Regions from separate parts of the Sporolactobacillus sp. Y61 genome, predicted to be linked through region 2. Evidence: predicted binding sites of a transcription regulator. Region 2 holds the regulator's gene; the other holds the start of a gene.
The links. Region 2 encodes CtsR, which represses protease genes until heat stress. Its sites were predicted from a motif close to ATGGTCAATAAAGGTCAAACA; they were not measured.

Region 1: the regulator CtsR is predicted to act here: its motif matches at 5,644-5,664, upstream of clpP (ATP-dependent Clp endopeptidase proteolytic subunit ClpP).

Annotation. Positions count from the first base shown of each region.
Region 1 is NZ_CP159510.1:1,696,098-1,704,080, reverse strand. Features, by position in the region: gene ABNN70_RS08060 (sugar-binding domain-containing protein) at 1-894, opposite strand, end outside; gene rpoN (RNA polymerase factor sigma-54) at 1,286-2,590, opposite strand; gene ABNN70_RS08050 (magnesium transporter CorA family protein) at 2,789-3,727, opposite strand; gene ABNN70_RS08045 (CotD family spore coat protein) at 4,076-4,558, opposite strand; tRNA gene ABNN70_RS08040 (tRNA-Arg) at 4,792-4,865, shown strand; gene clpP (ATP-dependent Clp endopeptidase proteolytic subunit ClpP) at 5,726-6,310, shown strand; gene ABNN70_RS08030 (HPr family phosphocarrier protein) at 6,577-6,837, opposite strand; gene whiA (DNA-binding protein WhiA) at 6,857-7,789, opposite strand; gene ABNN70_RS08020 (YvcK family protein) at 7,814-7,983, opposite strand, start outside.
Region 2 is NZ_CP159510.1:670,375-678,357, forward strand. Features, by position in the region: gene radA (DNA repair protein RadA) at 1-1,189, opposite strand, end outside; gene clpC (ATP-dependent protease ATP-binding subunit ClpC) at 1,379-3,826, opposite strand; gene ABNN70_RS03380 (CtsR family transcriptional regulator) at 4,144-4,605, opposite strand; tRNA gene ABNN70_RS03385 (tRNA-Ala) at 4,897-4,970, opposite strand; tRNA gene ABNN70_RS03390 (tRNA-Pro) at 4,998-5,071, opposite strand; tRNA gene ABNN70_RS03395 (tRNA-Arg) at 5,076-5,149, opposite strand; tRNA gene ABNN70_RS03400 (tRNA-Leu) at 5,166-5,254, opposite strand; tRNA gene ABNN70_RS03405 (tRNA-Gly) at 5,271-5,345, opposite strand; tRNA gene ABNN70_RS03410 (tRNA-Lys) at 5,384-5,458, opposite strand; tRNA gene ABNN70_RS03415 (tRNA-Thr) at 5,475-5,547, opposite strand; tRNA gene ABNN70_RS03420 (tRNA-Val) at 5,555-5,627, opposite strand; rRNA gene rrf (5S ribosomal RNA) at 5,633-5,749, opposite strand; rRNA gene ABNN70_RS03430 (23S ribosomal RNA) at 5,835-7,983, opposite strand, start outside.

The sequences.
Region 1 (7,983 bases), 1.0 Mb from region 2:
TCCGAATAGGTCTTCCCACTGAAGTCCTATCGTCTGGACCTTGTGGATCACACGGCCTGTCTGATCAAAGAAATACCCAAAAGCCTCAGCCACAGCGTGTTCCGCACTGACCTTTCTGAGAATATCGGCACCGGAATGACGGCGGATGGCCATCGATCTGGCATCACCGATCCCGTGTACGATAATGGTCGCCCGGTGAATCAGCTGCAGCACCCGGTGAATACTGGGCTCTTCCATCAGGCTGTGATAAGATTCGTCACTGAGCTGGTCGGGAACATGGAGCAGATGATAGCGTCCTTCAGCTTTCTCGGCCATTTTTGCACAGATCGTGTTTGCCTGATTTTCCACCTTTTCACCAAGGCCGCCCCTGGCAGACACGAACAGAATATCCTGATGTGTCTTTTTCAGCGGGTGCATCATTTCTGCAGCTGCCGCAAGAGTGGAGCCCCCGGTAACCGCAATGATGTTCTCACCGTCCAGGCTATGTTCAATCTCCCGGACGCAGGCGAGCCCAATCTCACTTTTGACCAACGCGTACTGATCACTGTCGCCCGAAACAATTACTGCCCGGGAGACCCCTAAGGCGTCCTCCAGGTTTTTCTCCATCTCTTTCAGTCCCGAAACGTTCTTCATGACGTTGCCCAGTTGTTTTACAAGGGCCTCACCATGATCTGTCAGATGCATGCCGCTTGACGCCATATGAATCAGGCCCTGCTGACTGAGGAACGTCACCTCTCCGCGCAGCACGCGCTCTGTCATCCCAAGATGGGAGGACAGGCTGCGTCTGCCGATGGGCTGAAGAAAGAATAAAGACTGGAGAATACGGTAGCGGCTGGACATTATGTCTAAGACATCAGGGATGAGCTTTTTCTGAAGATCAAGCAAATGTTCCACAGCGTCCCCCTCGATCAGCCAACACGGCCTGAAAATGTCCCACATAGTCATTTCATGTCCCATCTGCTCCACGTTTCATGTTATCAACTTTCAACATGGTTTTCAAGCAAAAAAATGTAAATCTTTTGTGTGATCCATGCATTGACGTAGAATTGTCACATCTGACAGAAAAGCCGACAGTCATGGACTTATTGCACTATTCCAACTATCTGCAAATTCGGAATTAAATCTGCACCTCCATCGTTTCAGATCTTCTTCATCTGACGATATTCATATTAAGTATTTCCTTTCTCGTCAAAAAAAAACATAAAAAAATTTCGCCGGACGCCTTCTTTTCAGGCGATACAGGGACTTATTATGTCCATCAAATGGCTTATGGACGTCTCCTGTCTTACCTCTTTCTTCTCAGGATGGTCGACCCGATACCACTGGCCTCACGATATTTGGCCACCGTCCTCCGGCTCAGCCGGTAACCGCTTTCGCTAATGCGGCGGGCGAGCTCCTGGTCAGAATACGGTTTACCCGGATCCTCTTCATCAATCAGGGCTTTAATCCGGCTGATAATCTGGTGAGAGGAAATCTCCTGTCTGTTTTTCTTCATCGGCCGGACAAAAAATGTTTTTATTGGAAACAGCCCATACGGCGTCTGCAGATATTTATTGGCAACCGCACGACTGATTGTGGATTCATTGACTGACATCGCCTGTGCAGCTTCTTTCATCATAAATGGACGGAGCGTGCCCATGTCTCCGGTTCTAAAGAAGTCGGCCTGTTTATCAACCAGCAGGGTAGAAAGCTGCAAGACCGTCTTTTTTCTTCTTGACAGACCATTAAGCAGCCACTGGGCTTCTGCCTTCTTTTGCTTCAGATAGCGCTTTGTTTCCCGGTCAGCCTGCGTCATATACGCCCTGTAGGCACCGGTTTCCAGAGTAACTTTTGGCAGCAGCCGGTCTTCCAGTTCACAAACGAGTCCGTTCTCCGTCCGGCGCACGACAACATCCGGAAAAACATACGGTGTCTGCTGACCCGTATGATCATGGACAGGTGCGGGATCAAGGGTACGAATCAGCGCCACCGCTTCCTTGACCTGCTTTTCACTGATTCCGAGTTTGCCCGCCAGCTCCTGCCAGCTTCCGGAAAGAAAATAATCGCTGAAGTCAGAAATAATCTTTTCGGCCAGAGGGCTGCGCGGCTCCATTCTATCCAGCTGAAGTCTGAGGCACTCCTGCAGGGTACGCGCACCCACTCCTGCCGGCTCCAGGGTCTGCACAACCTGAAGTGCCTGTTCAGCCAGATCCGAATCCATCCCGAAACGATCCAGAATCTCTGCCGGATTTTCCGTCAGATAACCGTTCTGATCAAGACAGTCGATGAGAAGATCTGCTGCAGCGATGCCGTTCTTGCTGAGTGAGAGCTGATGAAGGTCCATATGAAGCTGATCACGAAAACTGCCGGGGCTCTGTACCGTTTCCTCAATGACATCCGTTGTACTCCGGGCTTCTTCCCCTGCAACCGAATGCGCAGGGGTATAGCCGAAGTCTGTTTCCCCGACATGCAGAAGCGGATTACCCGTTGCCTTTTCTTTAATATAGTCGGACAACTGTTCATGGTTAAACTGAAGCAGGGTCACAGACTGGAAGAGTGCCGGCGTCAGTTTCTGCTTCAGCGACTGATTTTGTACAAGAGCCAGGCCCATCACGCTCACCTCCCTGATCTTTATTATATCAGGGAAGCGATGAAATGACTACGCTTTCATGAATGATTTTTGTCGTTTCTGATCGAAATCGAACGAAAAAAGCGGGTAAAGAAGCTCCACCCCCGGCATCGGCTGAACCTTTGTCCGTGACCCTGTAACTAAAAAACTTCAGCCGGATTTCGGCTGAAGCCAGGTCCTTCAGAAATATTTCTTTTTCCAGAAAAACAGTGCCGCAATGCCTGAGATGGAAACAGCCATGACCAGCGGTATCACATACGCATGGCGAATGCTCGCCCACGGGATATCAACATTCATGCCGTACAGACTGAACACCATCGTCGGGATGGAAAGCACAATCGTAATGGTGGTCAGAAACTTCATGACCACGTTGACATTGTTCGAAATGACGGAAGCATACGCATCCATCATCCCGCTCAGGATATTACTGTGCACTTCCGACATTTCAATAGCCTGTTTGATTTCGATGATCACATCTTCCAGTAAATCCTGATCGTCCTCATACATCCTCAGGAAACGCTGCTTCGTCATTTTTTCCATCACGATACTATTTGATTTCAATGAAGTTGTAAAATAGACGAGCGTTTTTTCCAGACTCAGCAGATCGAATAATTCCTTATTTCGCATCGATTCATGCAGTTCCCGCTCAATAGCGGCCGTCCTCCGGTCAATTGTACGCAGATATCTCAGATAATATCTTGCGATCGCGTAGAGGATCTGCAGAGTAAAACGTGTTTTTTTATAAGTGAAAAAATTTTTGATTTTATTATTGATAAAATCCTCGACAACCGGGTTGCTCTGCAGGCAGACAGTGACAAAGTAAAGCGGTGTGACAATGATACCAAGCGGGATCGTATCATAAGGAGCCGAATCTGACTCATCCTGCACCAGCACAGGAAAGTCAACGATAATCAGCACCGTATCGTCTTCCTTTTCAATTCGGGACCGTTCATCATCATCCAGTGAGTCACGGATGAAATCCGACGGAATGCCGGTTCCCTTAACAACCTTACCCACTTCAATTTCCGACGGCCGGGTGAGGTTGATCCAGCACCCTTTGGCCAGTTCATCTTTCTGTACCAGATTATCCTGTTCATCTGTTAAATAAATATCAATCATGATGCCACCTCCTCATTTTTGAGGAAGCTTTCAGTTACCCGGCCGGCAGGGATAATGGATCAAATAATGAATGCCGGTATTCAGCTGGTATGAAAGCTTCCCTCTGCCATCCTGGGCCAGGGTTCGGCCTGGGCGAACTGTCGGAACTCATTCAATGATCATCTCCCTGCACCTTTCGGGGTTATTTTGACTGTCGAAAACGTTTCAGCAGACATTCTTAATAATACATGTCCGAAGCAAATAAAACAAATAAAGTGAGAGGTCAATCTTCTGAAAATCTGCCTGTCAAAAAAAAAAAATCTGACCGCTGCTTCCGGGCAGCAATCAGATTCTGTGTCTGTCTTTTCTTTAGCAATGCGGCCTTGGGAAGCAGGGCTTGCCGCACTGCACATCAAAATGGCGTTCATCGCATGTATGGGAAACCGACTGTGGGTAAAAATGCTGGTGCTCATAAACAAAATGCGTTCTGATCTGTGTGTGCATAGGATGGATATGCCGGACAACAACCGGTTTATAAACGTCTGTCACATTGACGGACTGTGGATCAAAAAATGATCCACCCTGTGTCGGCGGGCAGTGTAGTGGCTTCCCGTGAGTCACTGGACCCGTAGCAGGAGACATCGCTCCCGGATGCATGCCCATCCCTCCGGCATGCGATTTTCCAGCTGGACTCATCACCGGCATGTTCCCGCATTTTCCCTTTGACGCAGGTGAAACGGCAGGTTTGTTCACTGGTTTCATTTCCGGTTTCATAGCAGGGTATTTATTCTCGTGATGTGCATAAGGATTGACCGGCATCGGGTGTTGATTCGAATAAGGCGAGACCTCCATGATTTTTCCTCCTCATCGATTTGAATACACTTATAGCCTATGAACCGGGGATTTGCCTTGCCTGGTATGAATACCCAGTTTTCCGCGATCTGATAAAAATAGGCATTTGATTCTGACGGGCAGCTGCTTCCCCTCCTTTTTTTACTCCTGAGAAGAAATAACCTTTTTTATACTTGCAAAAAAAGTCGGTATCGCTTAAAATAGACAATTGTCAGCAGTAGAAATTCAATTATGCGCTCGTAGCTCAGCTGGACAGAGCAATGGTTTCCGGTACCATGTGTCGGGGGTTCGAATCCCTTCGAGCGCATTTTATTTCAGGAGATCAGCCATCGGGTATATGGCTGATCTTTTTATTTATACTATAAGGAAAGTACAAATTTTGTCAGGTTACAGGACCAGACTGAACTCCGGCAACTGGCCTCCCGGCAAATTTTCTTCAGTATACCCCTGCTTCCCGCGAAACTCCCTCTTTGGCAGGATCAGCTTGCCTGATCGCCGTTTTCGTGTAAAAGAGCCTTTTAGGATGTGGGGAACCCCTTGTGTCAGAGGGGATGATAAGGAGTTTTGAAGTGATTTTCTGCCAAAACAGGGGCAAGTCTGAAGTCGCAGGGTCAAAAATAAGGAAGGAGAGTACCCGGGATCCACTCTTGTCGGTTGGGGATCAGGTTCGTGCATGATCAGATGAATAGGCGGAAAAATTCCGCTTACTTAAGAAATTCGATCTAAAAACAGTTAAAATAGACGGAGAGATTCCGCTTATTGACTGGAGAAATGGAAAATGGAGCTTTTTGCCTGGCATAATCGGAAAATTTCCGCTTATATACACTCGGAAAGATTTCCGTTCTGCCCCTTACCGGAAAATATCCGCTTATTTTCCTTTTTGCTCTCAGGACAAAACATCTGATGACAAGTTAAGTGAGATGAAAACCCCTGCAAGATGGAAGATAGTCTGCGGCAGCCTCGAAAAGGATCACAAACCGCTGAAGAAGATTTGCCCGGCCAGGAGGGCAAACCTTTGGCAATCTGGTAAAGTTGCACCCCTTAGATTGGCGCGAAAAAAAATGAACATCGTCAAAAGCCCAAAATATTTGACCTATATTGACCATTACGGTATGATTGATTCTGGTTAAAGAAAGTCACACACTTGATTGAATGGAGGTCAGTATCATGCCTTTAATACCGACAGTTATTGAACAGACAAACCGTGGTGAGCGTGCTTACGACATTTATTCCCGGCTGCTGAAGGACCGAATCATCATGCTGGGAACAGCTATTGATGATAATGTGGCAAATGCTGTAGTCGCTCAGTTGCTGTTTCTTGCTGCTGAAGATTCCGAAAAAGATATTTCGCTTTACATTAACAGCCCTGGTGGATCAATTACCGCAGGGATGGCGATCTATGATACGATGCAGTACGTCAAACCCAATGTTTCCACAATCTGCATCGGGATGGCGGCATCCATGGGCAGTTTCCTGCTGACAGCAGGAGAGAAAGGGAAACGTTTCGCCCTTCCGAACAGTGAAATCATGATTCACCAGCCGCTCGGCGGCATGCAGGGACAGGCATCGGACATGGAAATTCATGCCAAACGGATTCTGAAAATCCGTGAGAAGCTGAATCATATCTATTCCGAACGGACCGGACAGCCTTATGAAGTCATTGCGCGGGATACGGACCGCGACAACTTCATGTCAGCTGAAGATTCTAAAAAATATGGTCTGATCGATGAGATTCTGACGACGTCCCGATAAAGAAGGCAAAAAAAGGAAACCCGGAATACAGCTTACAGGCTGCATTCCGGGTTTTTTACTTATACTCAGGCCGTCTCACTTATCTCGCAAGTCTCAAGTAAGGTGAAACGCCAATCAGTGGGGCTTCATCCACCACTGATTGTTCGTTGAACCCCTCGGGCTGCTGCGGGCAGTGATCGCCCAGCCGGGCATGTTTATGTACCCTCCCTGCGGGGTACTGCCCGTTCCTGAAGGATAACGCTTACAAAACAAGCCGCAATAAAATATTATCCCTTCTGATTTTCAATAAAAGACGACAGGGTGTCCAGCGCTTCCTGTTCATCCGGTCCATCCGCCGCAAGGACGATCTCTTCACCGAAAGCCGGAGCGACGCTCATGACGCCCATAATGCTTTTTACATTGGCGACCTTCCCGTCTTTCTCAAGTGTCACGTGCGAATGAAAACGTCCGGCTTCCTGGACAAAAAGCGCTGCCGGGCGGGCCTGAAGACCTTCCCGCAACTGAACGGTGACCCTTTTGTTCACCATATGCTTTCCCCCCTTTCATTTATTTCTGCCCCTGTCTGATTCTGTTTGCAATGGTATCCAGTTTCCTGAAACGGTGGTTGATTCCTGATTTGCTGATCGGTTCGCCGAGCAATTCACCCAGTTCTTTTAGCGTAATATCCGGATGCTTGAGACGGAGCTCAGCGATTTCACGCAGTTTATGCGGAAGCTCATCCAGACCGATGCTCTTTTCAATCAGACGGATATTCTCCGTCTGACGTATGGCTGCCCCAACCGTTTTATTCAAATTTGCTGTTTCACAGTTAACCAGACGATTGACGGAGTTACGCATATCTTTCACGATCCGGATGTCTTCAAAGTAGAAGAGTGCCCGGTTCGCTCCGATGATGCTCAGAAAATCGGTAATCTTCTCGCCTTCTTTCATATAAATAATATACCCGTTTTTTCTTGGGAGTACTTTGACATTCAGTTCGAATGTATTCATCAGTTTAGCCAAAGAACGGATATGATCTTCATAATTTGAGAAAATTTCCAGATGATAGGAAGATTCCGGATGATTCAGCGAGCCTCCTGCCAGAAAAGCACCGCGCAGATACGATCTGCGGCAGCATTTCTGCTTAACCAGATCCGGAGCAATTTCTCTGGTAAACTGTCCCTGGTCGTCGATAATCTCCAGATCCCGCAGAAACGGACGGGCCGACTCTTTCAGTCTGACAATATAAACATTATTCTTTTTCAGTCGCATTTTTCTACGGACAAGGATCTCAATCTGGTAATGATAGACCTGCTTGATCAGACGGTAGATGCGTCGGGATATCGCTGCATTTTCCGTTGCAATGTCCAGTTCAACGCGTTTGCTGCGAATGGTGATAAATCCATTCATTCGCGTCAGCGCAGCAAGTTCTGCTCTGGCGCAGCAATCCTTAACTTCAAGCATGGTCAGCTCTTTTTTTGTGTCTGCAGCGAATGACATCGGCAGCCCTCCCGCAACTTTAACTTATTCCCCGGAAAACAAAGTCATCAGAAGCTGCGCAATCGCCGCTTCGTTATGTCGTATGACCCCACCTGTCGTCCGGATCACAGGCGCACTGATCACTCTCAGGCCCTCTGCCTCCAGCTTATCACGGTCAACAGAAACCGGTTCTGCCTTTTCTGCAGCATAACGCT
Region 2 (7,983 bases):
CACCGGTCAGTCCGACTTCCCCAATGAAGATGTCGGTCACACCGGTCGGACGGTTACTGAAACTGGATGCAATGCTGATGGCAGTTGCCAGGTCTGTTGCCGGTTCATCCAGTTTTATCCCGCCGGCAACGTTCACGTAGGCATCCTGGTTCTGAAGCAGGAGCCCGGCTCTTTTCTCGAGCACAGCCATAATCAGTGACATCCGATTATTATCAAGTCCTGCTGCCATCCTGCGCGGGTTCCCGAAATTAGTGGGTGTAACCAGTGCCTGGATCTCAACAAGAATCGGCCGGGTTCCTTCCATGGCGGCGACAACGGCCGATCCTGATGCGCCACTTGTCCGTTCCTGAAGAAATATTTCCGATGGATTTAAGACCTCTGTCAATCCTTCCTCTTTCATTTCAAACACACCCATTTCATTCGTAGAACCGAAGCGGTTTTTTACCGCCCGAAGGATACGAAATGTGTGATGGCGCTCCCCTTCAAAATATAAAACGGTGTCGACCATATGTTCAAGAGTCCTTGGACCTGCAAGCGCCCCGTTTTTTGTGACATGACCGACAATAAATATGGCGGTTCCGCTGGTCTTGGCGATCCGCAGCAATTGACCTGTGCATTCTCTGATTTGTGAAATACTGCCCGGTGCTGAAGTAACATCAGGATGATAGATCGTCTGAATGGAATCAATAATCATCACTTCCGGATGAACCTCTTTCATATGCATCTCAATCTGACTGATGTCCGTTTCTGACAGAACATAAAGCCCATCCGAACTGACATTCAGCCGTCCGGCGCGCATTCTGGTCTGCCGAATCGATTCTTCTCCCGATATATACAACACCGTATGGCCATGTGAAGCCAGATGATCGGAAACCTGAAGGAGAAGTGTCGACTTGCCTATGCCCGGGTCACCTCCTACAAGGGTCAGTGATGCAGGGACAATGCCTCCGCCCATCACACGGTTAAACTCCTTCATTCCGGTAATAATCCTTGGTTCCTCATCCAGGGTCACATCAGACAGGAGAGCGGGACGATTATTTTTTTTAACCGGGCCATGAGCGGCGTTTGCCGGCTGTATCAATTCTTCAACCATGGTATTCCAGTTCCGGCACTCCGGACAGCGTCCCATCCATTTGGGGCTTTTATAGCCACATTCCTGGCATATAAATACTGATTTTGCCTTTGCCATTTAATCACCTTGCCTGATTCAATTAAAAATTCGGGATCTATTAAGAAAACCTGACGACTGACAAGTCGCAGACACCGCCAGAAACCTGGTCTTTCCGAACATTTTTTACTTTCTTAAAGTGCAAAAGAGCCAAGGCTTTTTTCAGGCTTTGGCTCTTTTAGCCGCAAAAACGGTCCGGCCTGCCGGACATCAGGATTTCGCGACTGCTGCTTCTTTTTTGTTAACTGTATAATCACCGTCTTGATAATCAATAACAACATGGGTTCCCTTAGTAATATGCCCCATAAGCAGCTCTTCGGACAATTTATCTTCAACGCGTTTTTGCAGCGCACGACGCAGTGGACGGGCACCGTATTCGGGATCATAACCTTCCTCAACGATCCGGCTCTTAGCCGCATCGGTCAAATCGATGACAATACCCTGGCTGGACAGACGATGTTTCAGACGTTCAGCCAGAAGCGAAACAATCTCCATCAGCTGAGGCTTGGTCAAATGGTGGAACACAATAATCTCATCAATCCGGTTCAGAAATTCAGGTCGGAATGCCCGTTTCAGTTCGGTCATCACCTTCCCCTTCATTTCTTTATATTCCTCTCCCTTGTCTCCGACGGTAAAGCCAACATATTTGTTCCGTTTGAGTTCGGTAGCGCCGACATTTGATGTCATGATGATCGCTGTGTTCCGAAAATCAACGGTCCGTCCCTTCGAATCCGTCAGTCTGCCATCATCCAGTACCTGAAGGAGAATATTGAAAACATCGGGATGTGCTTTTTCAATTTCATCAAAAAGAATCACTGAATAAGGCTTCCGTCGTACTTTTTCCGTCAGCTGTCCGCCCTCATCATGGCCGACGTAACCCGGAGGAGAGCCGACAAGCCGGGAAGTTGTGTGCTTCTCCATATATTCGGACATATCAATACGGATAATCGCTTCTTCATCACCAAAGAGCGTTTCCGCAACCGCCCGGGCCAGCTCCGTTTTCCCCACACCGGTAGGGCCAAGAAAGATAAATGAACCAATCGGACGTTTGGGATCTTTAAGACCTGCCCGTGCTCTCCGGACAGCGTGTGAAATTGCTGTGATCGCTTCATCCTGACCGATAACACGTTTGTGCAGAATTTCTTCCATATGCAGCAAACGCTCGCTCTCCTTCTGTTCCATACGGACGACAGGAATTCCTGTCCAGTTGGCAACAACCAGCGCAATGTCATTTGGAAGCACCTGGGTGTTTTCTTGCCCCTGTTTTTCTTTCCACTCTTTTTCGCAGAGATCTACCTGTTCTTTCAGCTTCTGCTCATGATCACGGAGTGAGGCGGCCTTCTCAAATTCCTGACTTTGAACTGCTGCATCCTTTTCTTTTTTCACCGTCTCAAGCTTCTGCTCCAGTTCTTTAAGGTTCGGCGGAGCCGTATAAGAACGCAGACGTACTTTAGATGAGGCCTCATCCATTAAATCAATCGCCTTATCGGGAAGGAAGCGGTCGGAAATATAGCGGTCTGAGAGGCGTACAGCGGCCTCTATCGCCTCATCCGTAATCTTAACCCGATGATGCGCTTCATAACGGTCGCGAAGTCCCTTTAATATCAGGACTGACTGTTCCTTTGTCGGCTCTTTAACTGTAATCGGCTGGAATCGGCGTTCAAGAGCCGCATCTTTCTCAATATACTTTCTATACTCATCAATAGTTGTGGCTCCGATACACTGCAATTCTCCGCGGGACAGAGAGGGTTTAAGAATGTTCGAAGCATCTATTGCCCCTTCAGCACCACCCGCACCAATCAGCGTATGAAGTTCGTCGATGAACAGAATGATATTGCCCGCCTGTCTGATTTCATCCATTACTTTTTTCAGCCGATCTTCAAACTCCCCGCGGTATTTTGTTCCGGCCACAACAGTTCCCATATCTAATGTCATGACCCGTTTGTCACGGAGAATCTCGGGCACTTCATTATTATCAATTTCCTGTGCCAGGCCTTCTGCAACAGCGGTTTTCCCGACACCCGGTTCTCCGATCAGAACCGGGTTATTTTTCGTTCTTCTGCTCAGTACTTCAATCACCCGTTCAATTTCCTTACTTCTTCCGATAACCGGATCCAGGTTTCCTTCACTGGCCATAGAAGTCAGGTCCCTTGCCAGGCTGTCCAGAGTCGGCGTGCTGGCATGAGCTGCATTGCGGCTCTGTGAACCACCGGACGTAGCTTCATGACTCCCAAGCAGCTGTAAAACCTGCTGTCTTGCCTTATTCAGGCTGACACCCAGATTATTGAGTACCCGGGCAGCCACGCCTTCACCTTCACGTATCAGTCCAAGCAGAATATGTTCTGTACCCACGTAAGAATGACCAATCTTTCGTGCTTCATCCATTGACAATTCAATGACCCTTTTTGCTCTGGGCGTATAGTGTGGCGTCTGAACCGTTTCGCTCCCGCGTCCGATCAGTGCCTCCACTTCCTTCTGGATTTTCTCCGGACTGAGGTTCAACGCCTTAAGCGCCTTGGCTGCGATACCGTCACCTTCCCGGACCAAACCAAGAAGAATATGTTCCGTGCCGATATTATTATGACCAAGTCTCATGGCTTCTTCCTGAGAGAGTGCGAGCACTTTTTGAGCGCGTTCTGTAAATCGTCCAAACATCATGATTGTGGCCCCCTTTTCATATCCACTGTCCGCAGGATGGATCACATGATTAAAAAAGAACCTTAACTGTACCTTATTCGAAAAGCTCCTCCGTTGACCACATCCCGCCGACTACCGGGTATCAGACAGGAATACTCTTTCCTGTTCTGTCTATTGTAGTGAACATTCTGTAATGGTTCAACCAAAGTCACTCCAGCTGTCCGTTTTGCATCACTTTATTTTCAACCACTTACTTATTATTTCTGCACCCTGCTGAAAAATTCCTTCATTCCCTGCCAACAAAAAATATCGGGATCCATGCTCAGGGTGCTGCCTGATCAGCGTCTGTACGTCAGTGACTGCAACATCGCCTTTAAAATATTCGCACGCATTTCGTCTCTTATCGGGATACCAAAATCGAGCACACCACGATCAGTAGCGCTGAGCATCAGCCTTGCTTCCCTTTCGCTGATGACATCTTCTTCCAGAAGATGAACAATAATCGAGTCGGCCATATTCTCAGTCAGACTGTAGTCAATTAAATGAATCATTTCATCAATTAAGTCGGCATCTGTGACGGGACGGACTTTGATCACCTGAATATAACCACCACCACCCCGTTTACTTTCAACGACATATCCTCTTTCAACAGAAAAACGGGTTTTTAAAACATAATTAATCTGGGAGGGAACACACTGAAATTTTTCAGCTAGCTCACTTCGTTTAATCTTAATCGCATCATCACCTGAGTCCAGTATATCCTTAATGTATTTTTCAATAATATCTGAAATGTTCCTCATCGGGGCACCATCTCCCTGACCTTGACTAACTTTGACTATAATTTTATTATGTATGTATTTGCAAAAATAATCAACCTCTGTCATCCCCAATTTGGAAAAATAACGGAACAGGAAGAACTTATGGAGGAGAAATTTGAGGGAGCCTGTCAGCTGTCAGAAGCTTTACTTATCTAAAAATTCTTCCCTGCAAAATTCCCGGCATTCATAAAAGATAAAAAAATTTACGTTGCTTCTTTAACGAGACGGAAGCACCGTAAATTTCACTTTAACTTCATATAACAAAGCTGTAAGTGGAGCCTGGGAGGATCGAACTCCCGAACCTCCTGCGTGCAAAGCAGGCGCTCTCCCGGCTGAGCTAAGGCCCCATTCGGACAAAATCCTGTATAAAAAAATCGGGAAGACAGGATTTGAACCTGCGACCCCCACGTCCCGAACGTGGTGCTCTACCAAGCTGAGCCACTTCCCGAAAATGCGCCCTAGAGAACTCGAATCCCCAACCTTCTGATCCGTAGTCAGACGCTCTATCCAATTGAGCTAAGGGCGCAAAATAACAGAATAAATGGTGCCGAGGGCCGGACTCGAACCGGCACGGTAGTCACCTACCGCAGGATTTTAAGTCCTGTGCGTCTGCCAATTTCGCCACCCCGGCACACTGGTAAATGAAATGGAGCGGAAGACGGGATTCGAACCCGCGACCCCCACCATGGCAAGGTGGTGTTCTACCACTGAACTACTTCCGCAATATGTAATATCCGGAATGAATAAATATAATAACAAATGGTGAGCCACGAAGGATTTGAACCTTCGACCCTCTGATTAAAAGTCAGATGCTCTACCCCTGAGCTAGTGGCTCACACAGATTAAAACAGTGCCGGTCAGAGGACTTGAACCCCCAACCTACTGATTACGATTCAGTTGCTCTACCAATTGAGCTAGACCGGCATGAAAATGGAGGATATAGGGCTCGAACCTATGACCCTCTGCTTGTAAGGCAGACGCTCTCCCAGCTGAGCTAATCCTCCATATCGCCTGGCAGTGACCTACTCTCACAGGGGGACAGCCCCCCACTACCATCGGCACAGAAGAGCTTAACGACCGTGTTCGGGATGGGAACGGGTGTGACCTCTTCGCTATGACCGCCAGACTTGAAAATCACCCGGGGTCGGGCGACCCCTCAAAACCGGTAACGAAAGATACAGCACGTCTTTTTTCCTTCTGTCCGCTGACTTTGGGTTAAGCCCTCGGCCGATTAGTATCTGTCCGCTTCACGCGTCACCGCGCTTCCACTCCAGACCTATCCACCTCATCATCTCTGAGGGGCCTTACCAGCTTAAAGCTGTGGGAAATCTCATCTTGGAGGGGGCTTCATGCTTAGATGCTTTCAGCACTTATCCCGTCCACACATAGCTACCCAGCGTCTGCTCCTGGCGGAACAACTGGTACACCAGCGGTGTGTCCATCCCGGTCCTCTCGTACTAAGGACAGCTCTCCTCAAATTTCCTGCGCCCGCGACGGATAGGGACCGAACTGTCTCACGACGTTCTGAACCCAGCTCGCGTACCGCTTTAATGGGCGAACAGCCCAACCCTTGGGACCTACTTCAGCCCCAGGATGCGATGAGCCGACATCGAGGTGCCAAACCTCCCCGTCGATGTGAACTCTTGGGGGAGATAAGCCTGTTATCCCCAGGGTAGCTTTTATCCGTTGAGCGATGGCCCTTCCATGCGGTGCCACCGGATCACTAAGCCCGACTTTCGTCCCTGCTCGACTTGTGGGTCTCGCAGTCAAGCTCCCTTGTGCCTTTACACTCTGCGAATGATTTCCAACCATTCTGAGGGAACCTTTGGGCGCCTCCGTTACCTTTTGGGAGGCGACCGCCCCAGTCAAACTGCCTGCCTGACACTGTCTCCGGACCGGATCACGGTCCCGGGTTAGAATGTCGGTATCGAAAGGGCAGTATCCCACCGGCGCCTCAGCCGAACCTGGCGGTCCGGCGTCAAAGGCTCCTGCCTATCCTGTACAATCGATACCCACATCCAATATCAGGCTGCAGTAAAGCTCCATGGGGTCTTTCCGTCCTGTCGCGGGTAACCTGCATCTTCACAGGTACTATAATTTCACCGGGTCTCTCGTTGAGACAGTATCCAAATCGTTACACCTTTCGTGCGGGTCGGAACTTACCCGACAAGGAATTTCGCTACCTTAGGACCGTTATAGTTACGGCCGCCGTTTACTGGGGCTTCGGTTCAAAGCTTCTCCCCGAAGGGATGACCTCTCCTCTTAACCTTCCAGCACCGGGCAGGTGTCAGCCCCTATACATCACCTTTCGGTTTAGCAGAAACCTGTGTTTTTGGTAAACAGTCGCTTGGATCTTTTCACTGCGGCTCAGAGGGCCCGAAGGCCCTTTGAGCACCCCTTCTCCCGAAGTTACGGGGTGATTTTGCCGAGTTCCTTAACGAGAGTTCTCCCGAGCGTCTCAGAATTCTCTTCTTGCCCACCTGTGTCGGTTTGGGTACGGGCGCTGGTTCACTCGCCAGAGGCTTTTCTAGGCAGTGTAGGTTGTGGCCCTTCGGTACTTAAATTTCCCTCCTCATCACCGTCCGGCCTCAGACAGCGGGATTTGCCTCGCTGCCGGCCTCGCGGCTTGAACGCACGCTTCCATCCGTGCGCTGACCTCGCCTTCCTGCGTCCCCCCTTCACTCAAACGTGTTCCAGCGGTACAGGAATATCCACCTGTTGTCCATCGCCTACGCCTTTCGGCCTCGGCTTAGGCCCCGACTGACCCTGGGCGGACGAACCTTCCCCAGGAACCCTCGGGCTTTCGACGGAGGAGATTCTCACTCCTCTTTTCGTTACTCATACCGGCATTCTCACTTCCAGACGCTCCAGCCTGCCTTCCGGCAGACCTTCCCGGCCTCTGGAACGCTCCCCTACCATGACTCTGAAAGAGTCATCCGCGGCTTCGGTGCTGCGCTTAGCCCCGTTACATTTTCGGCGCGGCGCCACTCGACCAGTGAGCTATTACGCACTCTTTAAATGGTGGCTGCTTCTGAGCCAACATCCTGGTTGTCTGGGCAACGCCACATCCTTTCCCACTCAGCGCAAACTTAGGGACCTTAGCCGGCGGTCTGGGCTGTTTCCCTTTCGACGACGGATCTTATCACTCGCCGTCTGACTCCCGGAGCCTGAGCGTCTGGCATTCGGAGTTTGACTGAACTCGGTAATCCTGTGGGGACCCCTTATTCAATCAGTGCTCTACCTCCAGACCTCTTTCTCCGAGGCTAGCCCTAAAGCTATTTCGGGGAGAACCAGCTATCTCCGTGTTCGATTGGCATTTCACCCCTACCCACACCTCATCCCCGCATTTTTCAACATGCG